Regions from separate parts of the Veillonella sp. LMAG:90 genome, predicted to be linked through region 1. Evidence: a T-box and tRNA genes for the amino acid it is inferred to sense, from the RefSeq annotation. Region 1 holds a T-box; the other holds one or more tRNA genes.
The links. The T-box of region 1 lies ahead of ileS (isoleucine--tRNA ligase). A T-box ahead of a tRNA ligase gene usually reads a tRNA of that ligase, here a tRNA-Ile.
Positions count from the first base shown of each region.

Region 1 (16,520 bases):
GGTCCGCAATCATGTTATAGATGCGGTCATGGCCCCATTTAGGAATCCACTGTACCTGATTGTCGATAACGTCAAGGGCTGCTTTACGGTAACCGTCAACGGAAGAGAACCACTGTTCGGTGGCACGGTAGATTACCGGATTTTTACAACGCCAGCAGTGTGCGTATTGGTGACGCAACGTACCTTTATGCAATAAAGCACCGTTATGCGCTACGATTTTCAAGATAGGCACTTCGGCTTCGTGAATTTCTTTGCCGGCCAACGGTTCTTCCGTATCGCCGTAACGATCGTTATCTACAGCGGCCACATAGTTACCGGTAGCATTAACGAAAGAAAGGATTTCCGTGTTGATTTTGCCTTCTTTATTGTATTTTTGGAAAATCCCAAAGTCTTCTTCACCGTGTGCAGGAGCGGTATGAACGCAGCCGGTACCGGCTTCAAGTGTTACATGGTCACCCAATAATACTCTAACTTCGCGGTCAATGAACGGATGCCTGAAAGTAGCCAATTCCAAGTCGGAACCCGGGAAGGTTTTAACCACTTTGTAGTCTTCAACCTGAGCATCTTTCATAGCGGAGTCAACGAGTTCTACGGCCATCAAGTAGTATTCATCGCCAACCTGTACCCATGCATATTCAAGTTCAGGGTTTACGGAGATGGCCTGAGATGCAGGTAATGTCCAAGGTGTAGTTGTCCAGATTACAGCATAGGCTTTAGCCGGATCCACGCCTTCAGGCAACGTACGTTTTACTTCATCTACATACGCATATTTTACATAGATAGAGAAGGATTTCTTTTCATGGTATTCGATTTCCGCTTCAGCCAAGGCTGTTTCGCAGTGAGTACACCAGTAAACAGTTTTAAGACCTTTGTAGATGTATCCGCGTTTAGCCATTTCACCGAAGATACCAAGCTGTTTAACTTCAAACGCAGGTTTTAATGTCAAATACGGATCTTCAAAACGGCCGAGTACGCCGAAACGGATGAAGTCTTTTTTCTGTTCTTCCACGCACTGCAAAGCGTATTCTTTACATTTAGCGCGAAGATCAAGTGGACTCATTTCATGGCGGTTAAGGCCGGTGTTTTTGATGATGGCATGTTCGATTGGCAAACCATGCGTATCCCAGCCCGGAATATATGGAGTGTAAAAACCTTGCATGGTTTTATATTTCATGATGATATCTTTTAACGTTTTGTTAAGGGCATGACCGATATGAAGTTTGCCGTTTGCATACGGAGGTCCGTCATGCAAGACAAAGCTCTTATTGCCTTTTCTTAATTCCAAACGTTTTTCGTAGATTTTATTGTCTTCCCAAAATTTTAAATACTCAGGTTCGCATTTTGGCAAGTTGCCGCGCATAGGAAATTCCGTTGCAGGCAAATGCAAAGTTTTACCGTAATCCATAAATACTCTCCTCTCAACTAATAAAAAAAGCGCTCATCCCCGAAGGGACGAACGCGATAGTCCGTGGTACCACCCTACTGACTCATAAAGAGCCACTCACGCATATAACGGTGCTCACCGATAAAGTTAAAACTTCATATGCTCCCAAGTGATTCGTTATTTCTTCATTCACTGACCTCGCACCATCTGTCAGCTCGCTGAGAATTACCCGAAATAACCGTCTTTGTCATCGCATTCTATCATATGTATAAAACATTTTCTTATAACTAAAATATCCATAGCAAGTTGCTATGGTATTTTGCCTTAGCTAGAGTATAGAGAAGTACCTCCATTTTGTCAAGTCATTTCATATGCACTTTTTGTAAAAAAAGTGTATAATTAAAACATCTACTAACAAATTCAAAAGGAGGATTTATATGCTTGCTTGGCAACGCACTGTATACATTTGTTTCTTCGGCGCGTTCTTATCGGCCTTGGGGCTCAGCCAATTGGCGCCGCTATTACCGATTTATATGAACGAACTGGGCGTCACCACAACAAACGAGACAGCCTATTGGTCAGGCTTGGCGATGGGCATCACATATTTAGTCGTCGCATTAGTTTCTCCCTATTGGGGCCGCTTAGCCGACCGTAAAGGTCGCAAAATTTCCTTACTGCGAGCCAGTTTTGGGATGATGCTCTGTAATCTGCTCATGTGCTTCGTACAATCGCCATTGCAGCTTGTGTTAGTCCGATTTATACACGGTCTCGTGTCCGGCTTTTTCTCCGCTTCCATCATTCTCGTGGCGTCGGAAACACCGGAAGAAAAAACAGGTTGGGCCTTGTCGGTGCTGGCCTCGTCCAATTTGGCCGGTTCACTCATCGGTCCTTTAATCGGCGGTTACTTAGCCGATATGTTTGGCGTCCGTTTCTCTTTTTTCATCATTGCCTGCTTCTTAGGCGCCGCCTTTTTACTGGTGTTTTTCTTTGTTCACGAGTCCTTTACACCGGATCCAAACAAGGTGGCCCACAATTTTAAAGAGTTGCGTCAACAATTACCGAACTTCCATGAGCTGTTAATTGTAGCGGCCTCTACTTTTATTTATACACTCTCTCTGATGAGCTTGCAGCCGATTATTACGGTGTACTTGAGCGAAATTGTACCGCCTGATACACCACAACTCGCCTTATTGGCAGGACTCGTCTTTGCCTCAACCGGTTTTGCGCAAATGTTGAGCAGTTCCTATATAGGCAAATGGATAGATCGCATCGGTCCGCGGCCTATCCTCATTGGTTCGTTAATTTATGTAGCCCTCGTTACCATTCCGCAGGCCTATGTCACTTCGGCCTTGGAACTTGGTATCTTACGCTTTTTAACCGGGCTTGGGCTCGCCGGCTTATTACCGTCACTCAACACGTATATTTCCACTCATGCCCCTAAAACCGTTTCCGGCCAAGTCTTTTCCTATACCCAGACGACTCAGTTCTTGGGTTATTTCCTCGGCTCTGTGGGCGGTGCGCTCTTCATGGGGCAATTCGGCTTTACCGCCCTCTTCTGGGCTAGCGGTCTGCTATTCTTAGCCAACGCCATTTGGGTGTACTTTAAATTAAGATTATAATAATAGGCCAAGTACTGTTAAATATGGTCATCACATCTTTTGAATACTGCAAAATAAACTTGTCCCGTTGCCGGATGAGTTTATTTTTTTCTTTACCTAACAAATCATCATATACAGATGCATAGATATTTCAAAAAAAATAAAAAGCAGCAAACACTGCTTTTTATCTAAAGCGTACTATTAATTTCTGCCTTAAAGCTGTCTATCACTTTTTCATTACGGCGATAATATGTCCATTTGCCAAAGCGAGCGGACTCTAATAATCCGGCCCGTTGCATAAGGTCTAAATAATGGGACACGGCCGATTGCGAAATGCCTAATTTTTCTTGAATACTCCCTACACAGACTCCTCCTTTAAACGCGTCTTCCTCAGGCATATGAAATCCCTGGGGCGGGAAGTGCTTCGACGGTTCTTTTAACCATTGTAAAATTTTTAGGCGGCTTTCATTAGATAGTGCTTTAAAAATATCTTGTAATTCTTTATTACTCATAATTTTATTATATCTTAATTTTGAGATATGTCAATATATATTATCTAAGTATTTCGATGTGTCATCATCAGGATAAAACGAATTTATCGGGAACTATCCACTCAATACTATTTACTTTTCTCTCGAGCCAAAATAAATATTGTCGATAGTATAAGAACAAAACCGATAATATCGGTGGTTAAAAATTCACTGCCCAATAAAGCCCAGCCTAGTAGGGCTGCCGAAATCGGCTCTACCGAAGATAATACGGAACCTTTTACGGCACCAATGCGGCGTACCCCTTCCAAATAGGCATTGAAGGAAATAATCGTACCCAGCACAACCACATTAAAAAAAGGGCTTATAGGACAAAAAGTGTGTGTGGCTTTTTTAAATTAATCCCAATAAATTGGAAATTCCGTGGACATATGGAACTCATTCCAGACAATGGCATCGCCCCATTGGGGTAAGATATTATCAGGACGGTTATTCCGCATTATCCTACGGTAAGTAGCAGCGATTGTTTTATCTGTAGGCATACATTTTAATATTTCAGCAACAGGAAGCGGTCTAGGTGAGTGCTCGTAACACCACCAATAGACCGCTTTTAATCGTCTTTCTAAGGATAATCCTCTGTGGTCTCGTAACATCCCCCTAAGTTGCGCATTAACGCCTCCTTCCAGTCGATTGTTCGTTGTAGGTACGGTAATATCTACAAACGTCAGGTAGGTAAATAGAGTCTCATCTCTAATTAATCGTAAAAGTCCTGCCTCAGCTTTTAAGAGGCGTTCATGAGTAGCCCTTTTATTCCCATTTTCGTCAACTGTCATTTCACGTAAGAAGTCATCAAACTCTTCTCTCCAAGCTAATAATCCATCAATCCAAGTATAGGCATCATCTATCGATTGAATCTTAAATAAACGCTTTGCCAGTTCATATAAAGCCTTGCCGGCTATTGTTTTTGGTGCAGAAGTTGTATACCTTCTTACTTGCGCAAAAACGTGAAATAAACAACGTTGATGGTTACTTGTCGGCCACCTCTTTGCCAAGGCCTTAGCAAATCCGGATCCGCCATCTGAGATAACAACACGCGGAGGAGCAATACGGTCCATTAATGCTTGCCAAGCTCTAGAGTTCTCATATCTACATACATACCAGCCTAACACATGGTCCTTACTACAACAAATAAGTACACAGAGCTTACGCGTTAGGTATATGCCGTCAAAGTAAAGCACATCATATACTTCCTCAATCTTTGGTGGAAGGCACCATATGGACCAAAATTTAGCGGTTTTACGTCTAAATGTACGCCCGCCTCCAGGCATATCCTGCTGCATCTGTTTACTAAATAACCATTTCAAAAACAGCTTTAGATTATGACTATCGGTGTTAATATTGTTAGTGAAAGCGACTTTACAGTGCTTACAAAACCATCGCTGAGAACCGGATTTCAATATACCGTGTTTTATACATTTTCGACCACAATCAGGGCAAACTACTTGTTTAATATTAATCATCCTCCTATTTATGTTTTTATTTAGGAAGATATAATACCATTTTAGTCAGTAGTTATGTGGGTTCACGCATGTTTTTACACACACTTTTTGTCCACCCTTTATCTTTGTCAAAAAAAGATAAAAGTGCTATAAACCCAGTATCTATCTAGGTTTACAGCACTTTTTACACACACTTTTTGTCCTATAACTCTAATTTTATTTTTGAATTATGTTTGTCCTATAAGCCTATTTTTTAGAACCTTTTAACTTATATGTTACATACAAGAACAAAATCCAGAATGGAATGGCGATTACCGATGGTCGGAAGCTGTCCATTTGATACATAACGCCTACAACTACCAACAAGAATAAAATACAGAGGTAGTTAATCACCGGATAGAGCGGTGATTTGAATTTCAATTCATCAAGACGGCCTTCGCGAATGAAGGTACTGCGGAATTTCATGTGCGTAGCAATGATGACAAACCAGCTGATTACAAGACCGGCTACTACGAGTGCCAAGAGATGCATGAACACTTCGCCGGCTTGCGGATAGAGGTAGGTCGTCAACACGATGATTAACGCTAACCCGGATGAGAATAAGGTGCTGGCCAACGGCACACCGTGAACCGTTAAGTAACTGAAAATCTTAGGTGCATTACCTGCCTGCGCCAAACCGTACAGCATACGGGAGTTACTGTATAAAATACTGTTGAATACAGATAAAGCCGCTACAAGTACTACGAGGTTCAAAATGTTGGAAGCCGCGGGAATACCGATTTCTTCAAAGATTTGAACGAATGGGCTGGCTTCAAGACCAACTTTATCCCAAGGTGCCAAAGACATAAGCACAACCATGGTGCCAATGTAGAAGATTAAGATACGCAATAATAATTCATTAATTGCGGTTGGTAAGCTATTTTCAGGATTTTCCGCTTCGCCCGCTGTAATACCGATGAGGTCAACGCCGCCGAAGGAGAACATAACAACGGCCAAGGAGCAAAGGAAGCCCCACGAACCATTCGGGAAGAAACCGCCGTTATCCCATAAGTTATGGAAGTTATGCGGGAAGGATCCCATGGTGGTAAAAATAAGGTAAAAACCGAATAGAATCATGCTGACGATGGCGCCGATTTTGATGAAGGATGCCCAGAACTCAACTTCGCCGTAGGCCTTAACGTTGATTAAGTTAATGGCCGTGATGATGACAAGGCATATGAGCGTAGTCAGCCAATGCGGAATGTCCGGGAACCAATAGGCGAGGTACACGGCGATGGCCGCCAGTTCCGCCATGCCGGCGAGCATAAATAAGGTCCAATAATTCCAGCCGGCCAAGTAACCCATAAAGCCATTCCAATATTTGTTGGCAAAATGACTGAATGAACCCGATACCGGTTCGCGTACGGCCATTTCACCGAGCATGCGCATAACGAAGAAAATAAAAAGGCCTGCCAATGCATAGGATGCAATAATACCCGGTCCTACCAATTTGATCGTCGGTGCCGAGCCGTAAAACAGGCCGGTACCTACCGATGCGCCTAAGGCAATCATCTGCATGTGACGGTTTTTGAGACCACGTTTCATACTATGGTCATGACCTTGATTTGATTTTTCACTCATAAAAAATCCCCCTTTATGTTCGGCTCTTCAAAAATACTCAACTACCGTGTTACGCTGCCGAACCTCTTATATATATTCTCTAATGTTACGTTATATAGTCGTTTTTGGCAAGCTGTTTGTACAATTTTACGGGACAATTTTAAAAAAATTACTATAATTTCGAAAAATGTATAATAAATATAAAGGAATTTCATATGGTCGCATCGAATACATACAGTAAATTGCGTTTCTGCGCTTTAAAGGAGGCGGTTCATATGAAAGAATATGCTAGTGATTTAATTCGTAATGTGGCTGTTGTATCTCACGACGGTGCGGGCAAAACAGCATTGGTAGAATCTTTGCTTTTGGCTTGCGGCGCTGTTCAATCCGTCGGTAAAGGGCAAGACAACAAACATATTATGGATTTTGAACCTGAAGAAATTAAACGTAATGTTACTATTCAGCTTGGTATGGCACCATGTGAATGGAAGAATTATAAAATTAATTTCATTGATACGCCGGGTTATTCCGAATTCCATGGTGAAGTGCGCGCCGCATTGCGTGCTTCCGACGGCATGCTTATGGTACTCTCCGCCACGTCCGGTGTGGAAGTGGACACCATTCGCGCTTGGGATTACGGGGTAGAATTGCAGATGCCGCGCATGGCTTTTATTAACAAAATGGATATGGAAGGGGCCGACTTCTTCGGCACTCTTGAAAAAATGCACGATTTATTCGGCAAAGCCATCATGCCACTGCAGATTCCAATTGGCGAAGGTCCTGATTTTAAAGGTGTTGTTGACGTAGCAAAACGTACGGCTTATGTGTATGAAAACGGCAAGGTTACGGAAGTGCCGGTACCGGAAGAATTGTCTGCCAAAGTAGAAGAAATCCGTGAATTAACGGTAGAATCCGCTGCTGAAGGTGACGATACCTTATTGGAAAAATATTTAGACGGTCAAGAACTTACTTTGGAAGAAATTCGTCAAGGACTTCGCGAAGGTATGTTGACCGGCCGCGTATGTGCCGTTATGTGCGGCAGTGCCACTAATAATATCGGCATGGACCAAGTACTCGATCGTATGATTCGCTACATGCCGGATGCGTCTAAACGCGTTATGACCGCTGAAGATGTTGAGACAGGCGAAGAACGCGTTGTTCATGTGGATAAACCATTTACCGGTTTTGTATTTAAGACCGTTTTAGATCCGTTTGCCGGCAAACAGAGCTTTGTTCGTGTATTCTCCGGTGAATTAAAAGAAGGGGATAAACTCCTCAATATGAACCAAGGCGTAGAAGAAAAATGGGGTAAAATGTATACCCTCATCGGTAAGCAACAGGTTCCGGTTACGGAAGCTCGCGCCGGCGATATCGTTGTTATTCCTAAATTGGCTGTAACTAAGACCGGTGATACCTTTGCAACGCCTGCCTTCAAAGTTAAATATCGTCAGATTCGCTTCCCACAACCGCTCCATACGGTAGCTATGGTTCCTGAAAAGAAAGGGGAAGAAGAAAAATTAGCCAGTGCATTACAGCGCATTTCGGAAGAAGATCCGACTTGTGTAGTTGTTAAAGACGTAGAAGGGCGTCAGATGCAAGTTCGTTGCATGGGTGAAGTTCATTTGGATCATATCCTCACCAAGATGGAACGTAAATACGGCGTAAAAGCTAAATTGGAAAAACCGTATATTCCATATCGTGAAACGGTTCGCGGTCATGTAGAAGTAGAAGGCAAGCATAAGAAACAAAGCGGCGGTCATGGTCAGTACGGTCATGTTAAAATTGCTATTGAGCCATCCACGGAAAGTGATTTTGAATTTGTAGATAAAATCTTCGGCGGTGCGGTACCTAAGCAGTATATTCCGGCTGTAGAAAAAGGCGCTCGTGAAACATTGGAAAAAGGTTTATTGGCCGGCTATCCTATGATTGGTGTGAAGGTAACCTTATTAGACGGTTCTTACCATGCTGTTGACTCCTCGGAATTAGCATTTAAGGTAGCCGCTGCGCAAGCATTGAAGAAAGGCGTGCCACAGGCTAAACCGGTACTCTTGGAACCTGTTTACAATGTAAATGTGTTTGCACCGGATGCTTTCATGGGCGATATTATGGGCGATTTGAACAGTCGTCGCGGTCGTGTGCTCGGCATGGAACAGGGTGAACGTGAAGGCATTACAGTTGTTAAAGCACAGGTACCGTTTGCTGAAATGCTCGACTATGTAACTGTATTGCGCTCCATGACGCAAGGGCAAGGCGTTTTCAACATGGAATTCAATTCCTATGAGGAAGTGCCTCATAAAACAGCGGAAGCAATCATTGCTAAATTTGACGGTACCGCTGATGAAGAATAAAATACTATGTGATTTATAAATAAATGTTTGATTTATAAACAAATGCTTGATTTATAATTAAATGTTCAATACATAAATGGAAGCTTAGCAGTAGCTGAGCTTCCATTTATAGACATTAATTTACAGCTAATTGGTAATAAGAAGGCGTTTAAACAGATAAGAAGGGACATATTGTGATATTTGGTAATGTAAATGTAAATTATAACGGTCTCGGGTATTCGCCCGTGTTGGTACGCGTACTCGATTGGTTGAAGTCTACGGATTTTAAGCAGCTGCCATTGGGGCGTCATGACATTGACGGTGACAATATTTTTGCCATGCTGCAAGAAGTGACGACTAAAAAAATAGCAGATACGCGACCTGAATCACATAAGGACTATTTAGATGTTCAGTTCGTCATCGATGGGCAAGAAAAGATGGGCTTCTTACCGGATTATGGCATTGAAAAGGTAACAGAAGCACATCCGGACAGAGATTTGTATTTTTATGCTTCGGAAGTGACCGATGAAGGCTTTGTATTAGCCACGCCGGGGACATATGTTATTTTCTACCCGGAAGACATTCATCGACCATGCTGCGCCGTTAATGATGAGCCTGCCAAAGTATTAAAGATTGTGGTCAAAGTAGCTATGAAGTTATTGGCTTGATATGCTGTTTGTGATTGTAATCACTAACTTATTGGCTTGATAAGCAATTGGCGATTTGTTACAATAGCAGTAAATGAAGGACGACCGGCTTATGGCCGGTCGTTTTTAGTACTTTGATTCGAAGGATGAAAATATGGATAGAAAGTTTTTAGTCGGTATCGGCCTGACGCTCATGGGCGGTATTTTATGGGGATTATCGGGCGCCTCATCACAATTTTTGCAGCAACAACGCGGCATCACGCCGGAATGGTTATTGGTCGTACGCTTATTAATCTCCGGTGTTGTCACCGTTATGGCCGCATATTGGCAAGGGCACGGTAAGATTTTTGAAGTGTTTAAAACGCCAAAAGATGTGATTGGTGTTCTGGTGTTCGGTTTGCTCGGCATGGCCTTATGCCAATACGCCTACTTCCGCTCGATTTATTATGCCGGTGCGGGCATTGCCACCGTGTTACAGTACTTAGCGCCGATTATTATTGTGCTCTATATGGCCATTCGGTATTTGAAATTGCCTACTTGGGGCGAAACCATAAGCATCGTGTTGGCCACCATAGGGACGGCTATGATTGCGTTACAGGGTAAGTTGTCATTGGCCGGTATTGATGAAAAAGTCCTCTTTTGGGGTTTGCTTTCAGCCGTGGCGGTAGCTATCTACAGCGTTCAGCCGGTTTCGTTGTTGCGCCGTTACGGCACGGGTCCGATTGTCGGTTTTGCCATGTTGTTTTCGGGCATTATCATAACTCCTTGGGCTAAGCCGTTTGATGTGCCCGGTGAATGGGATATGTGGACATATATTGCTTTTTTTGAGTTATAGGACAAAAAGTGTGTGTAAAAAGTGCTGTAAACCTATATAGATACTGGGTTTATAGCACTTTTATCTTTTTTTGACAAAGATAAAGGGTGGACAAAAAGTGTGTGTAAAAACATGCGTGAACCCACATAACTACTGACTAAAATGGTATTATATCTTCCTAAATAAAAACATAAATAGGAGGATGATTAATATTAAACAAGTAGTTTGCCCTGATTGTGGTCGAAAATGTATAAAACACGGTATATTGAAATCCGGTTCTCAGCGATGGTTTTGTAAGCACTGTAAAGTCGCTTTCACTAACAAAATTAACACCGATAGTCATGATCTAAAGTTGTTTTTGAAGTGGTTATTTAGTAAACAGTTGCAGCAGGATATGCCTGGAGGAGGACGTACATTTAGACGTAAAACCGCTAAATTTTGGTCCATATGGTGCCTTCCACCAAAGATTGAGGAAGTATATGATGTGCTTTACTTTGACGGCATATACCTAACGCGTAAGCTCTGTGTACTTATTTGTTGTAGTAAGGACCATGTGTTAGGCTGGTATGTTTGTAGATATGAGAACTCTAGAGCTTGGCAGGCATTAATGGACCGTATTGCTCCTCCGCGTGTTGTTATCTCAGACGGCGGATCTGGATTTGCTAAGGCCTTAGCAAAGAGGTGGCCGACAAGTAACCATCAACGCTGCTTATTTCATGTTTTTGCACAAGTAAGAAGGTATACAACTTCTGCACCAAAAACAGTAGCCGGCAAGGCCTTATATGAACTAGCAAAGCGTTTATTTAAGATTCAATCGATAGATGATGCCTATACTTGGATTGATGGATTATTAGCTTGGAGAGAAGAGTTTGATGACTTCTTACGTGAAATGACAGTTGACGAAAATGGGAATAAAAGGGCTACTCATGAACGCCTCTTAAAAGCTGAGGCAGGACTTTTACGATTAATTAGAGATGAGACTCTATTTACCTACCTGACGTTTGTAGATATTACCGTACCTACAACGAACAATCGACTGGAAGGAGGCGTTAATGCGCAACTTAGGGGGATGTTACGAGACCACAGAGGATTATCCTTAGAAAGACGATTAAAAGCGGTCTATTGGTGGTGTTACGAGCACTCACCTAGACCGCTTCCTGTTGCTGAAATATTAAAATGTATGCCTACAGATAAAACAATCGCTGCTACTTACCGTAGGATAATGCGGAATAACCGTCCTGATAATATCTTACCCCAATGGGGCGATGCCATTGTCTGGAATGAGTTCCATATGTCCACGGAATTTCCAATTTATTGGGATTAATTTAAAAAAGCCACACACACTTTTTGTCCTATAAGCCAAACAAAAGAAGCTTTTTTGCACCTTCCAAAAAGTCTAACTTAATGGATTGCAAAAAGCTTCTTTTATATTATCCTCTTTTATTTATCTTAGTCTTCAATGCCATACATACGCTTTCTATATGCCTTATTACTCCGTACTATAGCACGATTTAAATTATCTAAATAAAGGTCAACAGCAGTTGCCAATAGCTCAATTCTTTCCTCAAAATCTGCTAAACGATCCGAATCCCACTGTAGTTCGTCACTCATTTCCTCAATATTAGTAAGTTGCATGTCAATTAAATTAGCCGTGAATATAATCCTTAAAAATGCCTCCTCCAAAGCTTTCATATCAACAATTGTCAGCATTTGCCGTTCTAACCATTCCCCTAACTCACCGACCAATTCTCCTATTGTTTTAAGATTAATTTCCAGAGGAATATTATTGCTTCTTAAGTCTTTACATACATCTTCTTGTTGTGTTAATTCATAGGCCCTTTCAGCATACATTTGAATCATTTCTTTATATAGCTTACAAATAAATAACCCTCTTACATTGTATACCGGTATATGCCCCTCTAAATCAAAAAACCTATTCTTTCCCATATAAGCCCCCTTTACTACATTCCCCCTAAAAAAATATAGCAATACAAATTAATCCAAATGATTAATCCATATTACTATATTTCTACGCATTTTAAAATTATCCTTCTCACCTAAATATTAGCTATTAATATACGCTCGAGGCGAGGTATTAAAGTGTCTTTTAAATGCCTTATAAAAATTACTGGTATTACTGTATCCCAGCATACCGGCAATCATTTCAACCGACAAATCAGTACCTCGAAGCAGTGACGCTGCTCTATCCATGCGATGGGCCGTCACAATTTCACTGAAGGACTGGCCCGTTTCCTGGCGAATCAAATTGGAAATATAATTCGGATGATACGCCAAATCAGCGGCCATTTGTTTCAACGAAACAGAAGCTACATGGGTGCTGATATATTGCATAATCTGATCGATGAGACTGCTCGAATTAACGCCATCTGTCACCTGTTGTTGCGCTTTCTGTTCACGAGCCACACCTAATAGTAGGGCCGCCACGAGGGACTGCAAAATAGCCTGTGTGTCCTCTTGTACTGTGGCAAATTCAAGCACCATTAATTCCAACAAACGACGCACATAGTGAGGCTTTTGAAAGTGCAGATGAATAAAGTTTTCAGAAAATTCATTATTCTGCGGCTCCAAGAAGAAATTAAATACCTTCTGATCAGCCGCCAAAATCGGAAAGAACGTCTTAAAGAACGTTTCTTTTTGAATCAAGACGCCGATAATTATAATCTCTTCCTTACTGTCCCCTTGAAGCGCATAACCCGTATAGGGCTGCCCGATATAGCATTCATTTTCCTTAACTTTAATATAGTTATCCTTCGTATAACTAAGTGCCCCATAATCACCTTGATAGGCAAAGTTTAAGAAAAAGAAGTCATGACGATGAAAGGCCTCTTCAATATGCTGACCTTTAAAAACGCAAATCATGATGGTTTCGTCTTCTTTGCCCGGCCATTGATAGGCTCGCTCCGGATGCGTGTCCCCGGATGATCTAAGCTTTGGCCAGTGTTCGGTAATAAAAGCATTGCCCAATTGAGTAAACGCCTCATTGAGCTCTTGCTGTTCCGCTGAGGTAGTATCTTCATTCGTAGTAGTGGATTCTCCCTTTATTGATTCAGGAGTTTCTTGTTTGACTACCACTGCCGCATCATCTTTTGCCATAGCCGTTGCCAACACAGTTTTCTTTGCTGACCCGACTTTCAGCGTGTCTAATTTAGACATTTCTGTTTCAGATGTTTCCTCTTTAGTAGCTATATTCCCTTTCACGGATACTGACTTCTGCTTATTCTTTTTTACCTTCTTATCCTGAAGTTTTTTATTTTGTTTTTTATTTTGTTTCTTCTTAGATTTTTTCTTCTTTTTATTATCCGTCTTCTTGGAAAGCTTCTTCTTAGCTTTCTTCAATTTATCTTTATCCTTGCGCTTTTTTGCCATAACAGATGCATAATACCTTTCTAGTTCTTCGTAATCTTCTTTTTAGTATATCATCAATCTTAAGATTTGCCACTATATATCTTACGTTTTACCGTCGTCAGTATGACGTAAGCCGATTATACTGTGGGTACAGCCAATCCGTTACCACTCTCGGCCGAAGATTATTTAACTATTTTTGAAAAATCCTATCGTTAATTTTCAATGCTAACGCACAACAAAAGGAGGACATATGACTGAACTTGAAAAATTAAACGCCGGTTTGCCTTATAATTTTATGGATCCCGAAGTAGACGCTCTTAAACTAAATGCCGTAAAAGGTTGTGAAGAGTTAAACTCCATCAGTGCCGCAGACTATGAAGCTCGTGAGACCGTAATCCGCAATTTATTTGGTAAAGTCGGCAAAAATCCGGTAATATTGCCTCGCTTTGTCTGTGATAACGGCAAAAACATTTTTGTCGGTGACAATTTTCTGATTAATTTCAACGGTGTTATTCTGGATATTGCGCCTGTTACCATTGGCGATAATGTTATGATTGGGCCGAACGCACTTATTATCACGGTCAATCACCCACTAAAAGCCAGCGAACGACGCAATCACATGGCTGTGGCCACACCGGTAACCATCGGTAATGATGTATGGATTGGTGGTAATGTAACAATTCTTCCCGGTGTAACTATCGGCGATAAAGCTGTCATCGCCGCCGGAGCCGTAGTAACCAAAGACGTGCCGTCTAATACCGTAGCCGGCGGTGTACCGGCTCGTGTAATTAAAGAATTGCCGGAAGAAGACCAATAGACAGATAAAAATTTAATTTTATGCATCAAAAATGCCGCATCGAACCCGATGCGGCATTTAGCATTTTATATTCAATCACGCTTTCATGCGTTCTATGATATTTACAAATTCTTCATAATTGGCAAGCCCATTCACAAGTGCCGCCTTTTCACCATATTCAATAAGACAGGTTGGCAAACTGTGAATATTCAAAGCGTGTCGCAAGCGGAGATCTTCTTCAAAGGCCTTGGCGGCACTGCCGTTTTCAAAATAGCGAAGAAATTCATCTGTATCTAAATCGGACGCCTTAGCTACCGCTACTAACTCATCGATTCGCGTAGTCTGTCGGGTCTCGACAATCGTCGCCCGTCGCAAGCGAAGCAAAAACTCATCAGCCTTCACGGGGTCACAAAGCTGAGCGGCCTTGTAGGCAATGCACAGCGGATAGGATGACCGGTGGTCCGCATCAAAGAGGTGAAACCCCTCCATATTAATGGGTAGCCCACCAATGCTTTCCTCGCTTTTATAAATCTGTGCCAACCGCTTATTATATACGCGAATCCCGTCTTCAGCCGGCAACGCCAATTCTTGCGGCAACATAAAATCGGCCACATCGCGCACCAGCCCACTCATTACATACTTAAAAACAAGCTCTTCGCCGAAATGGTTAGCCAATTTTTCATAAACCGGCTCTTGCTCATAGGAAAGACCCATCATCGGATCCGTAAAAGTTATAAGGATAATCTTTTTCATAGTATTCATCAGTATCGGTTACGGTCGATAAACTGACCACCCACCGACCACGCCTTAATATCATAAAATTTTATATAAATATTTTCTGTCGGAATATCGAGAACGTCCTGAAAGGCAGCCGTCATCTCGGCGCCGAAGTCACTAAAGCCGACATGAGCTTCATTACCGAAAAGGCTGGCTTCTATATAGGCAATTTTCTGCTGTCCGTCACCGCGAAGATAAAGTGACTGATTGGCTTCGAGACCAAACAATAAGTAATTTTCATTCAACCCCGGCACACGCTCAATAGCTTTGCCCATGCGCGATTTAATAACTGTCTCCTGTTCACGACTGACAGGTGTATTAACTTTCGCCATTACAAACGGCATTACTGCTCCCTCCATTCTTGTAGCTGTTCCAGAATACGGTCGGCAACTTCCTGATGTTTCATCTGATAGGTATGACCGGTTTTTTCAATAAAAATCAACTTATTTTCTGCAGCCGTTGGCATATGATTATTCAAATTGCGTAAAAACTCCGACGGATCGCCATCCGTAAAATTATCATAGGTGCCCACAAGTAACGCCCCCGTATGAGTAAGCTTCGCGGCTTGTGAAAAAACACCCTTCGGCGAGGTATGCACATTATTGAGTAATCCTGAAAATTGCCAATCCCACGCCGTATGAGCGATACATTCTACCCAGCCCATAAACGGAAACGGCAATCGTTTATCTCCATCACCACGCTCAACTTGGTCTTTAATCAATCGTTTTTCATAGTCTGTAACACCCGACATCATATACGTCAGGTTAGCGGGCGACAGTAAAAAGAACCGTTCTACGCGCTCATCATGATGGCGCGACAGATAATAGATAACCTTATTGGCTCCCAAGGAGTGGCCGGCCAAAATGATATGCTTATAACCGGCGTTCTCCGCAAAGGTCAGATAAGCATCAATATCTTCATCCGGATAGGCAAAACGCTCATTCCACGAGCCGATAAGTTCCTCTTTGCCCGTCTTCACATTGACGGTAGGAATTTCACCGAATGCATCATTTGTCTGGGCATAGATAAAATCAATGTTTCCACTATTAAGGGTATCCCCGATATTATAATAAAACGGATTGGAATAAAAATTACCGTGAATACCTGTGATGGCAATCATCACAGTATCTGACGTCCGCTTCTCTTCTTGACGGAAAAGAACGCCGTTTAGAACCACACCGCGCTTCGTCGGCACATCCAAACGAAACTTCATACATTATCACTC
Region 1 is NZ_NAND01000001.1:574,439-590,958, reverse strand. Features, by position in the region: gene ileS (isoleucine--tRNA ligase) at 1-1,405, opposite strand, end outside; T-box leader at 1,446-1,644, opposite strand; gene CCC71_RS02560 (MFS transporter) at 1,822-3,003, shown strand; gene CCC71_RS02555 (ArsR/SmtB family transcription factor) at 3,171-3,494, opposite strand; partial or broken gene CCC71_RS02550 (EamA family transporter) at 3,602-3,826, opposite strand; gene CCC71_RS02545 (IS1249 family transposase) at 3,869-4,981, opposite strand; gene CCC71_RS02540 (amino acid permease) at 5,216-6,589, opposite strand; gene fusA (elongation factor G) at 6,844-8,916, shown strand; gene CCC71_RS02530 (NanQ anomerase/TabA/YiaL family protein) at 9,090-9,563, shown strand; gene CCC71_RS02525 (DMT family transporter) at 9,697-10,377, shown strand; gene CCC71_RS02520 (IS1249 family transposase) at 10,568-11,680, shown strand; gene CCC71_RS02515 (hypothetical protein) at 11,806-12,303, opposite strand; gene CCC71_RS02510 (helix-turn-helix domain-containing protein) at 12,421-13,743, opposite strand; partial or broken gene CCC71_RS10920 (maltose acetyltransferase domain-containing protein) at 13,973-14,131, shown strand; partial or broken gene CCC71_RS10915 (DapH/DapD/GlmU-related protein) at 14,366-14,539, shown strand; gene CCC71_RS02500 (DsbA family protein) at 14,615-15,271, opposite strand; gene CCC71_RS02495 (tautomerase family protein) at 15,280-15,639, opposite strand; gene CCC71_RS02490 (alpha/beta hydrolase) at 15,639-16,508, opposite strand; gene CCC71_RS02485 (NADH:flavin oxidoreductase) at 16,505-16,520, opposite strand, start outside.

Region 2 (16,520 bases), 1.5 Mb from region 1:
ACTACACATCCATACATGAGCCGGAACGCCCAATACGGAAGAAACGGTATCAATTTGTTTTACAATCATCTGTTCTGCCCAAGATGGGTTACTGATGATGCCTTGTTTAACTTTCGTATACACTACGATATATTTTGCCAATGGACCCACTTCGCAGGCTTTGCCTTTAAATGTTGGGGATTTAATCCACGAATATTTCTTAGTTTCATCGAGGAATTCCCAATGTTCCTTCGTACCTGTCTTAGGACCGGTATAGTTAGGTTTGGTAATCCCTTCAGACGGATGGGCTGTCTTAGTACCGTTTGGATATTCATACCAAGAGTGTTCAACTTCTTCTGATAAGAAGTCAGGATTCATCAAATCAGGACCATCCATTGGGATAAATTTAGCTTTATCTACGCCGAGGCCGAAATCTTCAACTACACCGTTGGCACGGACTAAGATTTTTTTGAAATAATCGCCGTTGGAAATACCGCTGTATGGTTCATCCGGATAGTCACCGTAAGCCATGGCGCGTTTCTTGGATAAACCGCCGCCATCAACCATACCCGCTTTGGCGTAAATCTGACCGATAGCCAACACGTCAGGTACATAGAAGTAATTTACCAAATCCTTAGCCAACGAAATGGATTCATCAACTGTTGCGAGGCGCGCCGCATTAACCGGTGCATTCATGTCATCCATGGAGATGGAGCAAGGCATACCGCCGATACAGAAATGCGGATGTGGGTTTTTACCGCCAAATACAACATGCGGTGTTACAATATCACGCTGACGGTCCAAAATATTGAGGTAATGAGCTACGCCCATCAAATGAACTTCCGGCGGCAATAATTGATAATCAGGATGATCCCACCACTGAGCGGCAAAAATACCCAATTGACCGCTGTCTACGATTTTTTTAACTTTCGCTTGAATAGCGGCATAGTAAGTTGCATTGCCTTTAGGGAATTCTTTCGGATACGCCGATGAAGTACTTTGTGTTTCAGCCGGTTCTAAACCGCTCAAGTTGTAGTTTTTAAGCACGGTTTCCTGAAGGGCTGCTGTTTGCGCCGGATTGGCTTTTAACGCTTCGATTGGACTAACCCAGTCGAGAGCATGCAAATGATAAAAGTGAACGATATGGTCATGCGCATCTAAACAACTATGCATGATGTTACGAATATAGTTCGCATTTTTAGGAATTTGAATGCCTAAAGCATCTTCGACGGAACGCAAGGATGCAATGGCATGCGTAGATGTACAAACACCGCAAATACGCTGCACAAAAGCCCACACATCACGAGGATCGCGACCTTTAGCTACCAATTCAATACCACGCCAAGCAGTACCACTGGACAACGCGTCTTCTACCTTACCGGTTGCTTCATCTACATTCACCTCAACCCGCAAATGACCTTCAATACGAGTAATCGGATCAACTACTACACGTTTCATTAGTGGTTACCTCCTTCGTTATTCGTCTGCTCAGACGCTGCTTTTTTTGCTTCCTGTTCAGCTATCATTTTCTTTTCCAGCTGAATTGTATCATATTTATGTTTAGCCAACGTTACACCACCATGAGCTACAACGGCACCGAAAGCGGTAAGACCGGCAATAGTACCGATGGTATCAGCGGTGGTAACGGTATTGGCCACTTGTACTTGCGGCAAGCGTTGTGTGAAAACACCGTTATCCCAGAAGCCTTTTTCACTGCAACCGATACAGCCCGAACCGGACTGAATCGGATAGGATAAACCATTCCACCAACGTAAGTTACCGCAGGAGTTATATGTTACCGGACCACGGCAACCCATTTTATAAAGACACCAACCGGCTTTAGCCCCTTCATCATCGTATTTTTCAACAAAAAGTCCGGAGTCAAAGAACGGACGACGATAGCATGTATCGTGAATGCGGTTGCCATAGAATTGTTTTGGACGACCTTCCACATCGAGAGGCGGAATTCCACCAAACAAGGCATAGTGCATGATAACGCCGGTCATAACTTCAGGAATCGGTGGACAACCCGGTACTTTAATGATTTTCTTACCCGATACTACTTCGGAAACCGATACAGTATTGGTAGGGTTAGGGTTCGCTGCTTGAACACCGCCCCAAGCGGCACAGGAACCGTATTCAATGATAAAAGCGGCGCCGGCGGCACATTCTTTAAGCACGTCAACGAACGGACGTCCGCCAACCATACAGTATGTACCGTTATCGTCAAGCGGTACACCGCCTTCAACGGCTAATACATACTGCCCTTTTTTATCGTTTAATAATTTATGTAGGTGAGCTTCAAAAGGAGCACCTGCCGCTGCAGATAAGGTATCATCGTATTCCAACGCAATCATGTTTAATACCACATCGGAAGCGAATGGTGACGTAGAACGGATGAAGGATTCATCACATCCCGTACATTCATGGCCATGTAACCAAATTACGGTTGGTAATTCTTTTGTATCGGCCGCTTCCACCACTTTATTTAAAAAGGTCGGTGGCATGCCTAAAATGGCGGTCAAAGCCACACATGTTTTCATAAATGTGCGGCGGCTGAGTTTACGTTCCTGGAATAATTTCCACAGACTGTTTGTCTTCTCTTTCACAGGTGGCCCCCCCTCGCTTGCAATAACTTTACTGTCCTTTGGAAAATATCTAAATTTTTATATTAATTATTATAGTAAGTATATCATGTTGTATTCAGATTTTCTATAGAATATTACATGAAATTGCTGTATTACAGGCAAAACTTAACTATAACTTAATACACATTATTTAATAATAGAACGAATTAAGCCTTCTACAACAGCTGCCGTTTTGTAACCTGCAATGCGATCTTTTTCTTTGCCGTTTTTGAAGCAAATAAGGGTAGGAATACCTTGGATTTCATATTTCAAGGCAACATCTTTTAGGGCTTCCACATCAATGGTAACTACTTCAATGTCATCTTTCATGTCTTCAGCTAATGTTTCCATTTCGGGATTCATTAATTCACAAGGTTTGCACCAAGTGGCCCAAAAATCGGCAACTACCACTTTAGATGATTCTTTTACTACTTTTTCCAATGCTTCTAAGCTTTCAATTTTTGTAACAGACATTACAATCCCTCCTTAATACCTAATCCTCTTAGTATTGTTTTATTATACGTATGTGGTGACAATGTTTAGTCAAAAAATGTATTATATTTTTCTACATTCTAGTTTTAATTATACTCATCTGCCAATCAATTTTGGACTAAAATAAAACCGCCCCGAAGAGCGGTTTTAAGCAAGCAATCAATAAGCCGAGTTCTGTTCTGTTTGCACAGCGGTGATTATCTTTCTAGGCCTATAATTGCTTATAGGCTCAAGCGGCACAACCCGAAAGGTAGGCGGGCCACCCTTATCCCTTCCCTATTCGGCCTTGCTCCGGATGGGGTTTACCGAGCCAATATATTACTATATTGCTGGTGCGCTCTTACCGACACCGTTCCACCCTTACCGCATAAGCGGCGGTTTACTTTTCTGTGGCACTATTCCCTATGGTCACCCACGCCGGACGTTATCCGGCATCCTGCCCTATGGAGCTCGGACTTTCCTCGAACTTACACTCGCAATCACCTTTCATACTTGCTACTTAAAGTCTAGCAGATACAGCGAAGTAGGTCAATTATCTTTTTCTCAATAATTGTATGAACTAACAGCACATCTAAAGGTATCGAATAAGCTTATAACCATCTAATTGAGATTGACCTTCAACACTGTTTATGCCAGATATCCCACTCTAATCAAATTAGCATAGTTTGTTACTTAAAAAATCTATTTACCTAAAAAACTATCTAATCAATATTTATTTAAGCCTAATTTATTTTAGCCTAATTCGTTTACGCGAAGAAAAAATCTTCATGTACATCACTGATAACAACCGGCACGTCAGTCATTTTTTGTTCTTGTAATTGGATACCGATATGAGCAGCCAATAAAGCAGCCGCACCAATTTCAGTACCAAAATGACCAACATCAGCAACCAAGATGCCCAGTTCTTTGGCAAGTTGCATATCGTGATACTTCACGTCACCCGTTACATAGGCTTGTGCCCCCATTTTAGCAGCCACTTTAATAAATTCGGCGCCACTGCCTGTGCAAAGGGCCACTTTAGTAATAGCGTCCACTTTAGCCCCGCCAAAACGCGCTCGTCCCCGTGGGAAACAAGCTTTAATGAGTTCTATAAAGCCTTCCGTGTCTAACGTATCAGCTAATTCACCGATGCGGCCGATGGTCGCTTCTTCACTCGGTGTCACCAATTGATGCACTTCATAGGCCGGCACTTCATAAGGGTGCGCGGCTTTCAGTGCTTCGATAACGGCACTTACCAAAATCTGCGGCACAATAGCTTCAAGGCGATTTTCTTGCACCGTAGTTGCTTCCCCTACTTCGCCGATATATGGATTAGCTCCGTCCAACGGCTTAAAGGTTCCGGTGCCTTCCGTATAAAAAGCACAATGACTGTAGTTGCCAATTTGACCGGCTCCCGCATCACCCATGGCTTGCATTACCGCATCACGGTGAGTAGCCGGTACAAAGGTAATAATTTTGCAAAAACCTTGTTCGTGAACAGTCTCAAGTCCTTTCACATTACCTAAGCCGATTTGTGCCGCCGCCAAGTCATTCAAGCCACCCGGTGCGATGTCTAAATTCGTATGGGCACTGTATACGGCGATTTTCTTGGAGATTAATTCAATAACCAAACGGCCCAAGGCAGACTCATCGGTAATCTGTTTCATCCCCTTAAAAATAACCGGATGATGGCTCACAATCAGGTTGCAACCTTTCGCTTCTGCTTCGGCAACCACTTCAGGCGTCACGTCAAGGGTTGTCAAAACACCCTTGACTTCCATGTTGCGTTCGCCTACCAAAAGGCCTACATTATCCCAATCTTCTTTTAAATGCTTTGGTGCCAATTTTTCTACGATTTTGGCGATATCCTGCACTGTTGCCATAGTTGCCTCCTTTATTTTATAAAAGTTGTTATTCATTTTCATTAGCCGATTCATTAGTCGATTCATTAATCGATTGATTGGCCCATTTGTCTGGACTCATCTAGCAAATCAGCTTATATTAATTCTTTTAACTCTTTAACTTCAGCTGCTAACGCTTGATATTTTTCCGTATGCGCCATAGCATCCGTCATACCTGCCAAGGCCGATTCACGAATATGAAGTAAATGCGCCATGTGATCTTGCCACAAAGGCGGCTTTTCGCGTTGAACCAGCGCTCCTATCAGCCACAATAGGGATGTATCCGGCAGAGCGTCATAAGGGTCTTTTGCATCAATTGTTGCTTGTGTAACCGGTCCATCAGCCGTAACATAGACCGATTCTCGGCCTTTTTTAAGGGCTAAGAATGCTTGGTAATGTTTACCCATGTCCGTCATAATCACTTCGCGCACAATGCGATAGCCCTGTTGCACCATATACTGCCGCAGTTCCGCTTGGCCATTCTGCGGTTGGAGTACATAAAAGTCCAATAATTCCGGACCTGCTTCAATAATGTCTCTCATTAAAAAACCACCCATACCGCAAATGACAGCGCCCTGTAATTCGCCTTTTTTTACCACTTGCAAACCATTGCCCAAACGACAATTGATAAATTGGGCCACGTCCGTTGACGCCACATAGGCTTTGGCCGATGCTAAGGGGCCTTTATTTACATCACCGGCAATCGCTTTGTCAGCACGTCCGCGTCGCACCAATTCTACCGCCAAATAACCGTGATCGGTACCGATATCGGCAATGACTTCAGCCTTGGGAATCAAGGTAAACACCGCTTCTAACCTATCGGTCATCTTTTTCATTGTCACACTCACATTCCTCGCAATCTTTCTATAAATCTATTGTAATATGCTTTCTATATAATAATATAAACAAACTCCGTGCTTAGTAATTATATTTATTTCTATTATTATTGTATCATAAAACATCCTTTTTATAAGTTGAATACTTGATATAGCAGGAGTTTTTCATGTCACTGTCGAAAGAAGCAACAAGTAAGCTGTTTAGTGTTAAATATATTAATTGTAAACGGAGGTATGGTATGTGGAAAAAAATTCTTATTTCATCCGGTCTTCTGGCCTGTCTTAGTTGTCCCCAGTTTACAAGCGACGCCTATACTGTTCTAATGCACCAAACAGATGTGAATATGAACCTCACCTACCCGCTGGTTTATCTGTACAATGAAGCAGCGCAAACTAAAGTTAACACTGAAATTGCCATTTATGTGGATAAAATGCGCGACCTCTATTACAAAGAAAAAATGTACACGGTTAATTTAAACTACGAAACCACCTATGAAGATGATGATTATATATCGCTTATCATCACAAGCGGTTGGTATAACGGTCAAAGTGCGCACGGCTACTACACATCGCAAGGTCTCGTTTTTGACAAGCATACAGGAAATCTCATCCCGGCCACCAACTATGTCCATCTCAAAGACGATGAGCAATTGTATAAATTAGTTATGGAAGGTATGCTGCCGGTTTTCAGCTCTCGCGAACATCAATTGCAGTACAATGAATTCCAAATTCTCGATAAAAAAATTCCGATTCGTAACAATAACTATGTTTTGCTCGGCGAGGGCAAAATCGCTATGCTCTATCAGCCGTATGAAATCTCTTATTACGCTAACGGCGTGACAAGGATTGTGTTTACACCGGAAAAGATTGAGTATATTAATCGGTTGAACTCGTAAGATAAATCTACTAATCATCATTGTCGGTACCGAATCCAATACGCGTCATTTTTCAGGAGCTGCCGTAAAAGCGACCCGTAATAATACAAAGTTGTGCGATAATGAAGGATCTTATTCTGCCTTTATTTAAACAGGAAGTTTTTGCTGTAACAGAGAGAACACTGGAGAGAATTGATGCGATTATATATTTTTTATTATGTGCTATTGAAGTTAAGGAATGATATTGTGAAAAAGTTTATTTTAGGGGTTATGTTAATTGGTTTGTTGTTCTTTCCTGTTTCTACAACTCATGCTGTTACTTTAAATGACCTCACTATAGGGAATTATACAGTAATTGAAAAAGATGAGATCATGACAACCTACGCCGATAACAATATAGAAGTAATAAACGGATTAACAGAAACACCAGAAATTAAAATGAAGCTATATGTTATCTCGACATCACATCGCAGTTATGCAGTATCTGAACTACTGTGCCATTATTACTATGACTTAAATACTAAAAAAATTATATTAGCTACAGAGCAGATATATTTGATTAATGGCAGAAATGGTAAAGTAGTCAGTAAAACAATTTATAAGAATCCTAAAAAAGTGGTGCTGGGGCCGGAATATCCAGCCTATCCAGAAGCAATGTATGCTCTTAAGTTAGCCATAGAAACCGGCCAGGTTAATTTAGTCTTATAGCACAAGAACCTCATTATAACTACAAAAAACCGCTTGTATCATCAATTTGATACAAGCGGTTTTTCTTTCAAATCATGGTGGGCCCACCTGGGTTCGAACCAGGGACCGACCGGTTATGAGCCGGTTGCTCTACCCCTGAGCTATAGGCCCATAGGGGAATACTGCAGTATTCCACCAAAATATTATACACAATAAGTGTGATTCACGTCAATATAACGCCGAAAATCTACACTTAAAGTGTAATTCACATCAATACACCAGCGATAGTCAACGTTAATCTCAAATTTTCAGAGTGCGTCACTACCAATGTTTAATCTTATAAGAAGTCTTTGATCTTATCGCGTTTGCCACGATTACGAAGTTTCGTCAAGGCTTTACCTTCAATCTGACGAATACGTTCACGGGTAACGCTGAAGTGCTGACCTACTTCTTCCAAGGTACGAGGTTTGCCGTCTTTCAAACCGAAACGCAATACCAAGACTTGCTGTTCACGATCGGTTAAGCAAGAGAATACATCTTCGATTTGTTCTTTAAGTAAGATGTAGCTGGCTGCATCATCCGGTGCAATAGCATCCTGATCTTCGATGAAATCGCCCAAATGGGAGTCTTCTTCTTCCCCGATTGGCGTTTCCAAAGAAACCGGTTCCTGTGCGATTTTCTGGATCTCACGAACACGTTCTACACTGATGCCCATACCTTCCGCAATTTCTTCAGGCAATGGTTCGCGACCTTTATCCTGCAAGAGTTGACGGGAAATACGAATCAATTTATTAATTGTTTCTACCATATGTACCGGAATACGAATGGTACGTGCCTGGTCGGCGATGGCACGGGTAATGGCCTGGCGAATCCACCATGTTGCATAAGTGGAGAATTTATAACCTTTCGTATAGTCGAATTTATCAACCGCTTTAATGAGGCCCAAGTTACCTTCCTGAATTAGATCCAAGAACAACATGCCGCGACCTACGTAACGTTTAGCGATACTAACTACCAAACGCAAGTTGGCGTCAATCAATTTCTGTTTCGCTCTTTCGCCGGCTTTCATTTCTTTATACGACGCATCATCCTTGGCACCCGCTTCAATCTGCTGAGCCAAAAGAATTTCTTCGTCAGCGGACAACAAAGGTACGCGACCGATTTCTTTTAAGTACATGCGAACAGGATCGTCAATGTTAACGCCTTCCGGAATACTAAGGTCAAGGCTTACTTCTTTCGCTTCGCGAACTTCGTCGCTTTCTTCTTCATCTTCGATGATGTCATCTTCTTCAGCTGCCACTTCAGCATCATCGGTGATAACGTCTATATTACTTTTCTGTAATACTTCATACATATCGTCTAACTGCTCAGCCGTAAGTTCTACTTCTTCGTGAAGAGCATCCGTAATTTCTTTACTCGTTAATGCCCCTGCCTTACGACCTTTTGCCAGTAATTGTTCTATTATTTCTTCTAACCGTGATTTAGTTTGCTTCTTAGCCACAATGCTCTTCCTTTCTTTCATAGTTTATCGAGACCATTCCTTAATCAATTTTTGTAATTCCTGGCAAATACGTAATTCCTCAATAAATTTAGGATTACCTGCCCGGTTCAGTTGATCTGCTAACACACTATGTTGTTTATACTGTTCTCGTAATGACTTCAAGCGCACTGCTCGTATATAGCCATCCACTTGTGCTTCCTTATACTCGCCTTCACCAAGCACCATTAAGCGACCATAAGCGGTCTTTTCATCGTCAGTAAGCATTTCTTCCAGCGCCACTGTCGAAAGCGCACCGGTCTTACTTAGAAGTTCTCCGGCTTTGTTAAACAAAGCACGGTACAAAGGATTGGTTATATCCTCCAACGGTAAATATTGATGGACCCGTTCCCAAGCCGCCGGCCAAACTACGGCCGCGGCCAGTAATCGGTCTTCTTCGGTCGTCACATTTTCCGGCACAACCGCACTAGCCGTATCGGTTGGTAATTCTACCCCACCTTTGGCCAAGTATTGGCGAAACATGCGAAAAATCTGACTATTATCCAACCACAATGGCAATGCCAGTGCTTTCAGATAATTTTCGCGCTCTATCTGACTGCTTGTAGCACCTATGAGGGGAAACACTTCTTCTAAAATAGCCTGTTTGCCGGCCATCGTATTACTGTCGTGCCGAATCATGGCACTGTTCAAGTAAAAATCAAATGGCCGCACGGCCTCATCTACGAGTTTTAAGAATGCTTCCGGCCCATGGTTGCGCACATAATCATCCGGATCTTTGCCGTCCGGCATAGCTACCACGCGCACTTTAAATTCCGTATCTTGTAAAAGCTCAATAGCCCTGCGCGCTGCTTGTTGCCCGGCTCCGTCCATATCATAGGCCAATACGACTTCATCAGCTTGACGCACTAATAAGCGCCCGTGATCTTTGGTATAAGCCGTGCCTAAAGAGGCCACTACATTGGTAACCCCTCGATTATGAGCACTTATAACATCCATATACCCTTCTACTAAAATGACCTGTTTTTTCTCCCGAATAGTTCGGTATGCTTTGTCAAAAGCAAAGAGCATATGGCCTTTATTGAATAATTCATATTCCGGTGAGTTTAAATATTTAGGCTTGCTGTCATCCAGCACACGGCCACCGAACGCAACCACACGCCCTTTTCCGTCCATAATGGGAAACATTACACGATTACGAAAATAATCATACGTTTTACCATTACTTTTACGGCAAAGACCGGTTTCAATTAATATGCGTTCATCTATGCCTCGCTCTCTGAATGAGCGATATAGTTTGTCCCAATTGTCGGGCGCAAAGCCAAGCTGGAATTTTTCAATGGTGTCTTTAGTGAGACCCCGTTTCTCCAAATAAGCAAGCCCTGCTTTACCCATTTCAGTCTGCGTCAGGCAATTATGAAAAAATGTAGCCGCCAAGGCATTCACCTTGTACAAACTTTCCCTGTGTGCCTGCCGATGTAATTCTTCTTTGGTTAAATCGCGCTGAGGTAACGCAATGCCCGCACGATTCGCCAACCTTTCCAAGGCTTCGGGGAATGACAGTCCATCATATTTCATTAAAAAGCCAATCGCATTGCCTGATTCGTGACATCCGAAACAATAAAAAAAGCCCTTTTCTGGGTTTACACTGAATGAAGGCGTTTTCTCATTATGAAAGGGACAACAGCCCCAGTAATTCCTCCCCTTCTTCTTCAATGTCATATGCTCAGAAATCACTGACACAATGTCATTTGCATCTTTTATCTGTTCAATCAGTTCAGCATCGAAGTGTCTACTCATTTCCTCACATCCCTTAATAAACTTCACTGTATATATATTTCTACAAAAGATAATGTTTTTCCTTCTATGTCAAGAAGATTTTTTTAAATATATTCATTTTTTATCTGCAAAATTTTTATGCAATTTATGCAATTGCTTTTAGGGTATGAAATAAGCCATTATAATTTATTTTGTTCACAAGGACTATTATTATACTTCTTTTCTCAATTAAAAACAAGACGAAAAAAAGACTATAATTGTCCACTCCCTCGTGACGTCCGCCAAAGGGAGTGGTAATTATAGTCTTTTGGTTATTAATCTTTTATAAAGAGTCCGTTTCCGTTCTCTTTAATTATTTAGCGTAATCAACAACGCGGGTTTCACGAATGATAACGACTTTAATCTGACCCGGATATTCCAATTCAGACTCAATACGTTTAACCATTTCGCGTACCAATAAGGTTGCTTCCGCTTCGTCAATCTTTTCAGGTTTAACCATAACGCGAATTTCGCGACCCGCTTGAATTGCGAAACATTTTTCAACGCCATCAAAGGACTCGGCAATTTCCTCTAACTTAGTCAAACGTTTCAAGTAGTTTTCAAGGGTTTCGCGACGTGCGCCCGGACGAGCCGCCGAAATAGCGTCAGCAGCTGCCACCAATACGGCTTCAACCGATTTGAATTCTTCATCCCCATGATGAGCACCGATACAGTTCTGTACCAATACACTTTCATGGTATTTCTTAGCTACATCCACACCAATCTGTACGTGGGAGCCTTCCATATCGTGGTCAAGCGCTTTCCCTAAGTCATGGAGTAAACCACCGCGTTTAGCAAGGGTTACGTCACAACCTAATTCGGCTGCCATCATGCCGGCCAAATGAGCCACTTCAACGGAGTGTTTCAATACATTTTGACCGTAGCTGGTACGATATTTTAAGCGACCTAAAATACGGATAATTTCAGGATGTAAGCCATGTACATCGGCTTCAAAAGTTGCCTGTTCCCCCGCATCTTTAATAACTTGGTCAACCTCTTTACGAGCTTTACCAACCATTTCTTCGATGCGAGCCGGATGAATACGGCCGTCAACAATCAATTTCTCAAGGGCAATACGCGCTACCTCACGGCGAATCGGGTCAAAGCCGGAGAGAATAACTGCTTCAGGGGTATCATCAATGATAAGATCTATACCTGTTAAGGTTTCTAGGGCACGAATGTTTCGGCCTTCACGACCGATAATTCGCCCTTTCATTTCATCATTTGGAAGAGCTACTACCGATACGGTAGACTCTGCAACATGATCCGCAGCACAACGTTGAATTGCGGATGCAATAATTTCTCGGGCGTTCTTTTCAGCCTCTTCCTTGGCTTGTTGCTCTAAATCTTTAACAAGAACCGCCGTTTCGTGACGAATTTCTTGTTCTACATTGGAAAGTAAAATTCCTTTCGCTTCCTCAAATGTCATGCCGGAAATACGTTCTAATTCCGCCATTTGTTGGTCGTACAGAGCTTCTGTACGTTCTTTTAAAGTTTTTGTTTCTTGTTCTTTACGATGCAACGCATCTTCTTTTTTCTCTAAGGATTCCAATTTACCGTCGAGATGTTCTTCTTTCTGAAGAATACGTCGTTCTAAACGTTGTAATTCATTGCGTCGATCTCGGTTTTCTTTATCCGCTTCACTGCGAAGTTTATGAATTTCTTCCTTAGCTTCTACTAAGGCTTCTTTTTTCTTAGACTCAGCCAATCGCTCAGCATCAGCTACAATACGAGCCGCTTCAGTTTCAGCACGGTTAAGCTTCCCTTCAGCGATGTTCTTACGCATCATATAGCCTACACCAAGACCGATAAGCACCATTACAACGGCAATAATACTATACTCTAAAATAATGTTCACCTCCTCATATAAAAGTAAGAAGCGCTTTCGTCTTCTCCTAAATTGCCGTCTGTTTCATACATATTTGAAATTTGCCCACTACTGTGAGACTACTATAATTGTAGTCTGTCATCAATCCCCTGTCAAGGTAAACTCTATATAGACTACTCATAGCGAGCAACCCGGTCACAGATATTCCGGATTGTTCCGGCGCTAAAACCACGGTTTTTCAAATAGTTAAAAACTTTCTTGTATTCAACGCGGGCCTCCAGAGGCCAAGTGTTATCAAACCACTCGGCCTCTGCTGCCGCATCAACACCGATAAAATGACGAACCACCAACTTAAGGGCCGGCTCAGTTTCATCATACTGCGAAAGTTCATTCCCAATTGGCAAGCCTCGTTGATAAAGCTTATTACGAATGAACTGAACACTGTATTTAGCTTCACTTATGTATAATTGTAATGCATCATGAGCTAAACGTTCGTCGTTGATGTAATCAAGGTCTTCCAGACGCTCCAATACTTGATGTATTAAATCGGCCGGCACGCCTTTACGCTGAAGTTTTTGCGTCAGCTCCAAGCGGCTCAGGAAGCGAGGCGCCAAAAAGCGCATCGCCTGGTCTATGGCCGTTGTAAGCGTATATTCTTTGGTCAAAGCCATCGAATTATTCTTCCGTCGTTTCTTCGCCGACTACATCAAAAGTTTCCGGTTCCGCCATCAAAGTATCACGAATGATAGTATCGATTTCATGAGCGATTTCCGGATTAGAACGTAAGTATTCTTTAGCCGCTTCCTTACCTTGGCCCATACGTTCATCATTGTAAGAGTACCAAGCACCGGATTTTTTAATAATTTCCATGTTGGTACCGATATCAATTAAAGTACCTTCATAGGAAACGCCACTGCCATACATCAAATCAAATTCAGCAGTTTTAAATGGCGGTGCCACTTTATTCTTAACAACTTTTACTTTAGTTCGGTTACCTACGTTTTCATTATTTTGTTTAATAACTTCCCCTTTACGCACATCGAGGCGAATGGTGGAATAGAATTTTAAGGCACGGCCACCGGTCGTTGTTTCCGGATTACCGAACATAACGCCAACTTTTTCACGCAACTGGTTGATAAAAATTACAACCGTACGAGATTTGCTGATAATACCTGTTAATTTACGAAGCGCTTTACTCATTAAACGAGCCTGCAAACCTACGTGAGCATCGCCCATTTCACCTTCGATTTCGGCTTTCGGTACCAACGCTGCTACGGAGTCGACAACGATGATATCAACAGCACCACTGCGAACGAGGGACTCTGTAATTTCAAGAGCCTGTTCACCATTATCCGGCTGAGATACTAATAAGTTATTAATATCGACACCCAAATGACGGGCATATACAGGATCGAGCGCATGTTCCGCATCAATAAAGGCCGCAATGCCGCCACCCTTTTGTGCTTCTGCAATAGCATGCAAAGCTACGGTTGTTTTACCGGAGGATTCAGGGCCATAAATTTCAATAACACGGCCGCGGGGAAAACCACCTACACCTACAGCAAGGTCAATAGCCAAACAGCCGGTGGAAATAACTTCAATATTCATGCGGTCCGTAATATCGCCAAGGCGCATAATAGCACCTTTACCATAATCTTTCTCGATTTTCTTCAACGCATTGTCTAAGGCTTGTTCTCTACCTTCCATGATATAATCCTTTCTTTGTCATATCATACATGACTTAATAAATATATTAATCTTTAAAATTGATAAGCATACTTTTGCAACAAGCCTTCCGCTCACAACGTAAACGTAGAACTTCTAAAAGTATAAGTAACACCTTATCGTTTACCGGTTATAGCCTGATACAAGAGATATAAGGCTCGTTCCGCCGTACTCTGACGAATACTTTCACGGTCACCGATAAAATCATTGCGATAGGCTACCGTACCGTTAGGCCCGGAAACCCCGATATATACAAGGCCTACCGGTTTTGTTGCCGTTCCGCCGCCCGGTCCGGCAATACCGGTCGTAGATACGCCATACGTTGTCCCTAACAGTTTACGCGTACCTTCCGCCATGGACTTGGCCACTTCTTCACTGACAGCGCCATAATTATCCAATTCTTCTTGCGGCACGCCGAGTACTTTGTGTTTTACTTCATTGGAGTAGGAAATGACTCCGCCCTGTACATAAGCACTGCTGCCCGGCATTTCAGTGAGCTTTTTCCCCACCAAGCCACCTGTACAGGATTCGGCGGTAGCCACCGTAGCTTCAGCCTCCAATAAGGCATCCGTTACCAGTTCCAGCATGGATTTTTCTAAACGGCGCCCTAAGGAATCGCCGAGGCGTTCCCGCAAGATAGCATCCCATGGAGCCAATAAAGCTTCCGCCTCTTCCGGCGTCATAGCTTTTGCCGTAATCCGTAATTCGATATAGCCGTTTTTAATTAAAAAAGCAATGGTCGGATTCTGCTGTGCTTTGACTAAATCCATGAGAGCTGATTCCAACTCCAGTTCGCGCATACCATACACCGCATAGCGATGAGATTGAACAACACCTTGACCGCCAAAATGTTCCATCAAATACGGGCGCACCGATTCATCAAATACGGCTTTCATTTCTGCCGGCGGTCCCGGCAAAAGTATATACGTCGTGCCTTCAGCTTGAACGGCTACGCCGGGCGCTACGCCGCAACTATTCATGAGCGCTTGGCTGCCAACGGGCAACATCATTTCCCGACGGCTCGGATCCGGCATTTCCCGCCCTTTGTTGGCAAAAAAGGCTTTTACCATGCGTTCTGCATCAGCATTGAGCTCCAATTCAAGACCAATGGCTTTTGCCAAGGATGGACGGGTAATATCCCCCTGAGTCGGTCCCAAACCACCGGTACAAACCACTAAATCGGCACGGCTGCCGGCCAATTTAAAACAGTCTTCCATTCGCGTCGGATTATCGCCAATTGTGCTTTGAAACGCTACGGTATAACCGAGCTTATTGAGCTCACGCGCCAACCACGCCACATTGGTATTAATGGTATCGCCTAATAACAATTCTGAACCTGTTGAAATCAATTCTACTATCATCATTTGCCTCAATTCTCCCATTCGGGATTACGGATACCGATTTCTTTGTTACTTCAAATTCCGTCAGTTCGCCTGAAAGCGCGTTACTTCTTGGGAATTACTTCTTGGGAATTACTTCTCAGAAATTACTTAGTGCGCACTTCGGCTACCACGTCATAAGCAAAGCCTTGGGCCACTGTAACCGGCACGATTTGCCCCACTTCAAGGCCTGCCACATCTTCAATGTACATATTGCCGTCTACATCAGGCGCCTGCGTTTCCAAGCGGCCTTTAGCCAATAAATGACCATGTTCGTCTTCGCTGATTTCTTCGATAATCGCTTCGTGCTCCGTGCCTTCTAAGTCACGGTTATTTTCCTCTGAAATGGCCGCCTGAATGGCCATCAACGCATGATAACGTTCTTCCTTGACCTCTTCCGGAACTTGGTCATTCATAGCGCCTGCCGGTGTACCGTCTTCCTGAGAGTAAGTAAATACGCCCATATTATCGAAGCGAACGTCTTTGACAAATTCGCAAAGTTCTTCAAACTGTTCGTCCGTTTCACCGGGGAAACCTACAATAAGGGATGTACGAAGCGTTACGTGACTCGCTTTGCTGCGAACTTTTTGCAATAAATTCACAATATCCGCTTTACGGTCTTTACGATTCATGCGACGCAAAATATCGTCATTAATATGTTGCAACGGCAAGTCGATATAATTACAAATCTTAGGTTCCGCTACAATAAGATCCAAAAGCTCATCGGTGAAATATTTAGGATATAAGTACAATAAACGGTACCACTCTATACCTTCCACTTTTACGAGGGCTTTTAAGAGTTCCGCCAACATCGGTTTACCATTGTTAAGATCGGAGCCGTAACTCGTTGTATCCTGAGCAATGAGATTAATTTCTTTAACGCCCATAGCGGCTAAACG
Region 2 is NZ_NAND01000001.1:2,084,711-2,101,230, forward strand. Features, by position in the region: gene CCC71_RS09235 (nickel-dependent hydrogenase large subunit) at 1-1,437, opposite strand, end outside; gene CCC71_RS09240 (hydrogenase small subunit) at 1,437-2,588, opposite strand; gene trxA (thioredoxin) at 2,754-3,080, opposite strand; RNA gene rnpB (RNase P RNA component class A) at 3,246-3,594, opposite strand; gene CCC71_RS09255 (Nif3-like dinuclear metal center hexameric protein) at 3,845-4,960, opposite strand; gene CCC71_RS09260 (tRNA (adenine(22)-N(1))-methyltransferase) at 5,074-5,814, opposite strand; gene CCC71_RS09265 (hypothetical protein) at 6,138-6,710, shown strand; gene CCC71_RS09270 (hypothetical protein) at 6,936-7,397, shown strand; tRNA gene CCC71_RS09275 (tRNA-Ile) at 7,473-7,547, opposite strand; gene rpoD (RNA polymerase sigma factor RpoD) at 7,714-8,877, opposite strand; gene dnaG (DNA primase) at 8,902-10,671, opposite strand; gene rny (ribonuclease Y) at 11,003-12,547, opposite strand; gene CCC71_RS09295 (regulatory protein RecX) at 12,691-13,188, opposite strand; gene recA (recombinase RecA) at 13,193-14,224, opposite strand; gene CCC71_RS09305 (competence/damage-inducible protein A) at 14,359-15,603, opposite strand; gene rimO (30S ribosomal protein S12 methylthiotransferase RimO) at 15,729-16,520, opposite strand, start outside.
Region 2: it encodes a tRNA-Ile, which carries the amino acid that the T-box ahead of ileS (isoleucine--tRNA ligase) is inferred to sense. The anticodon was not compared.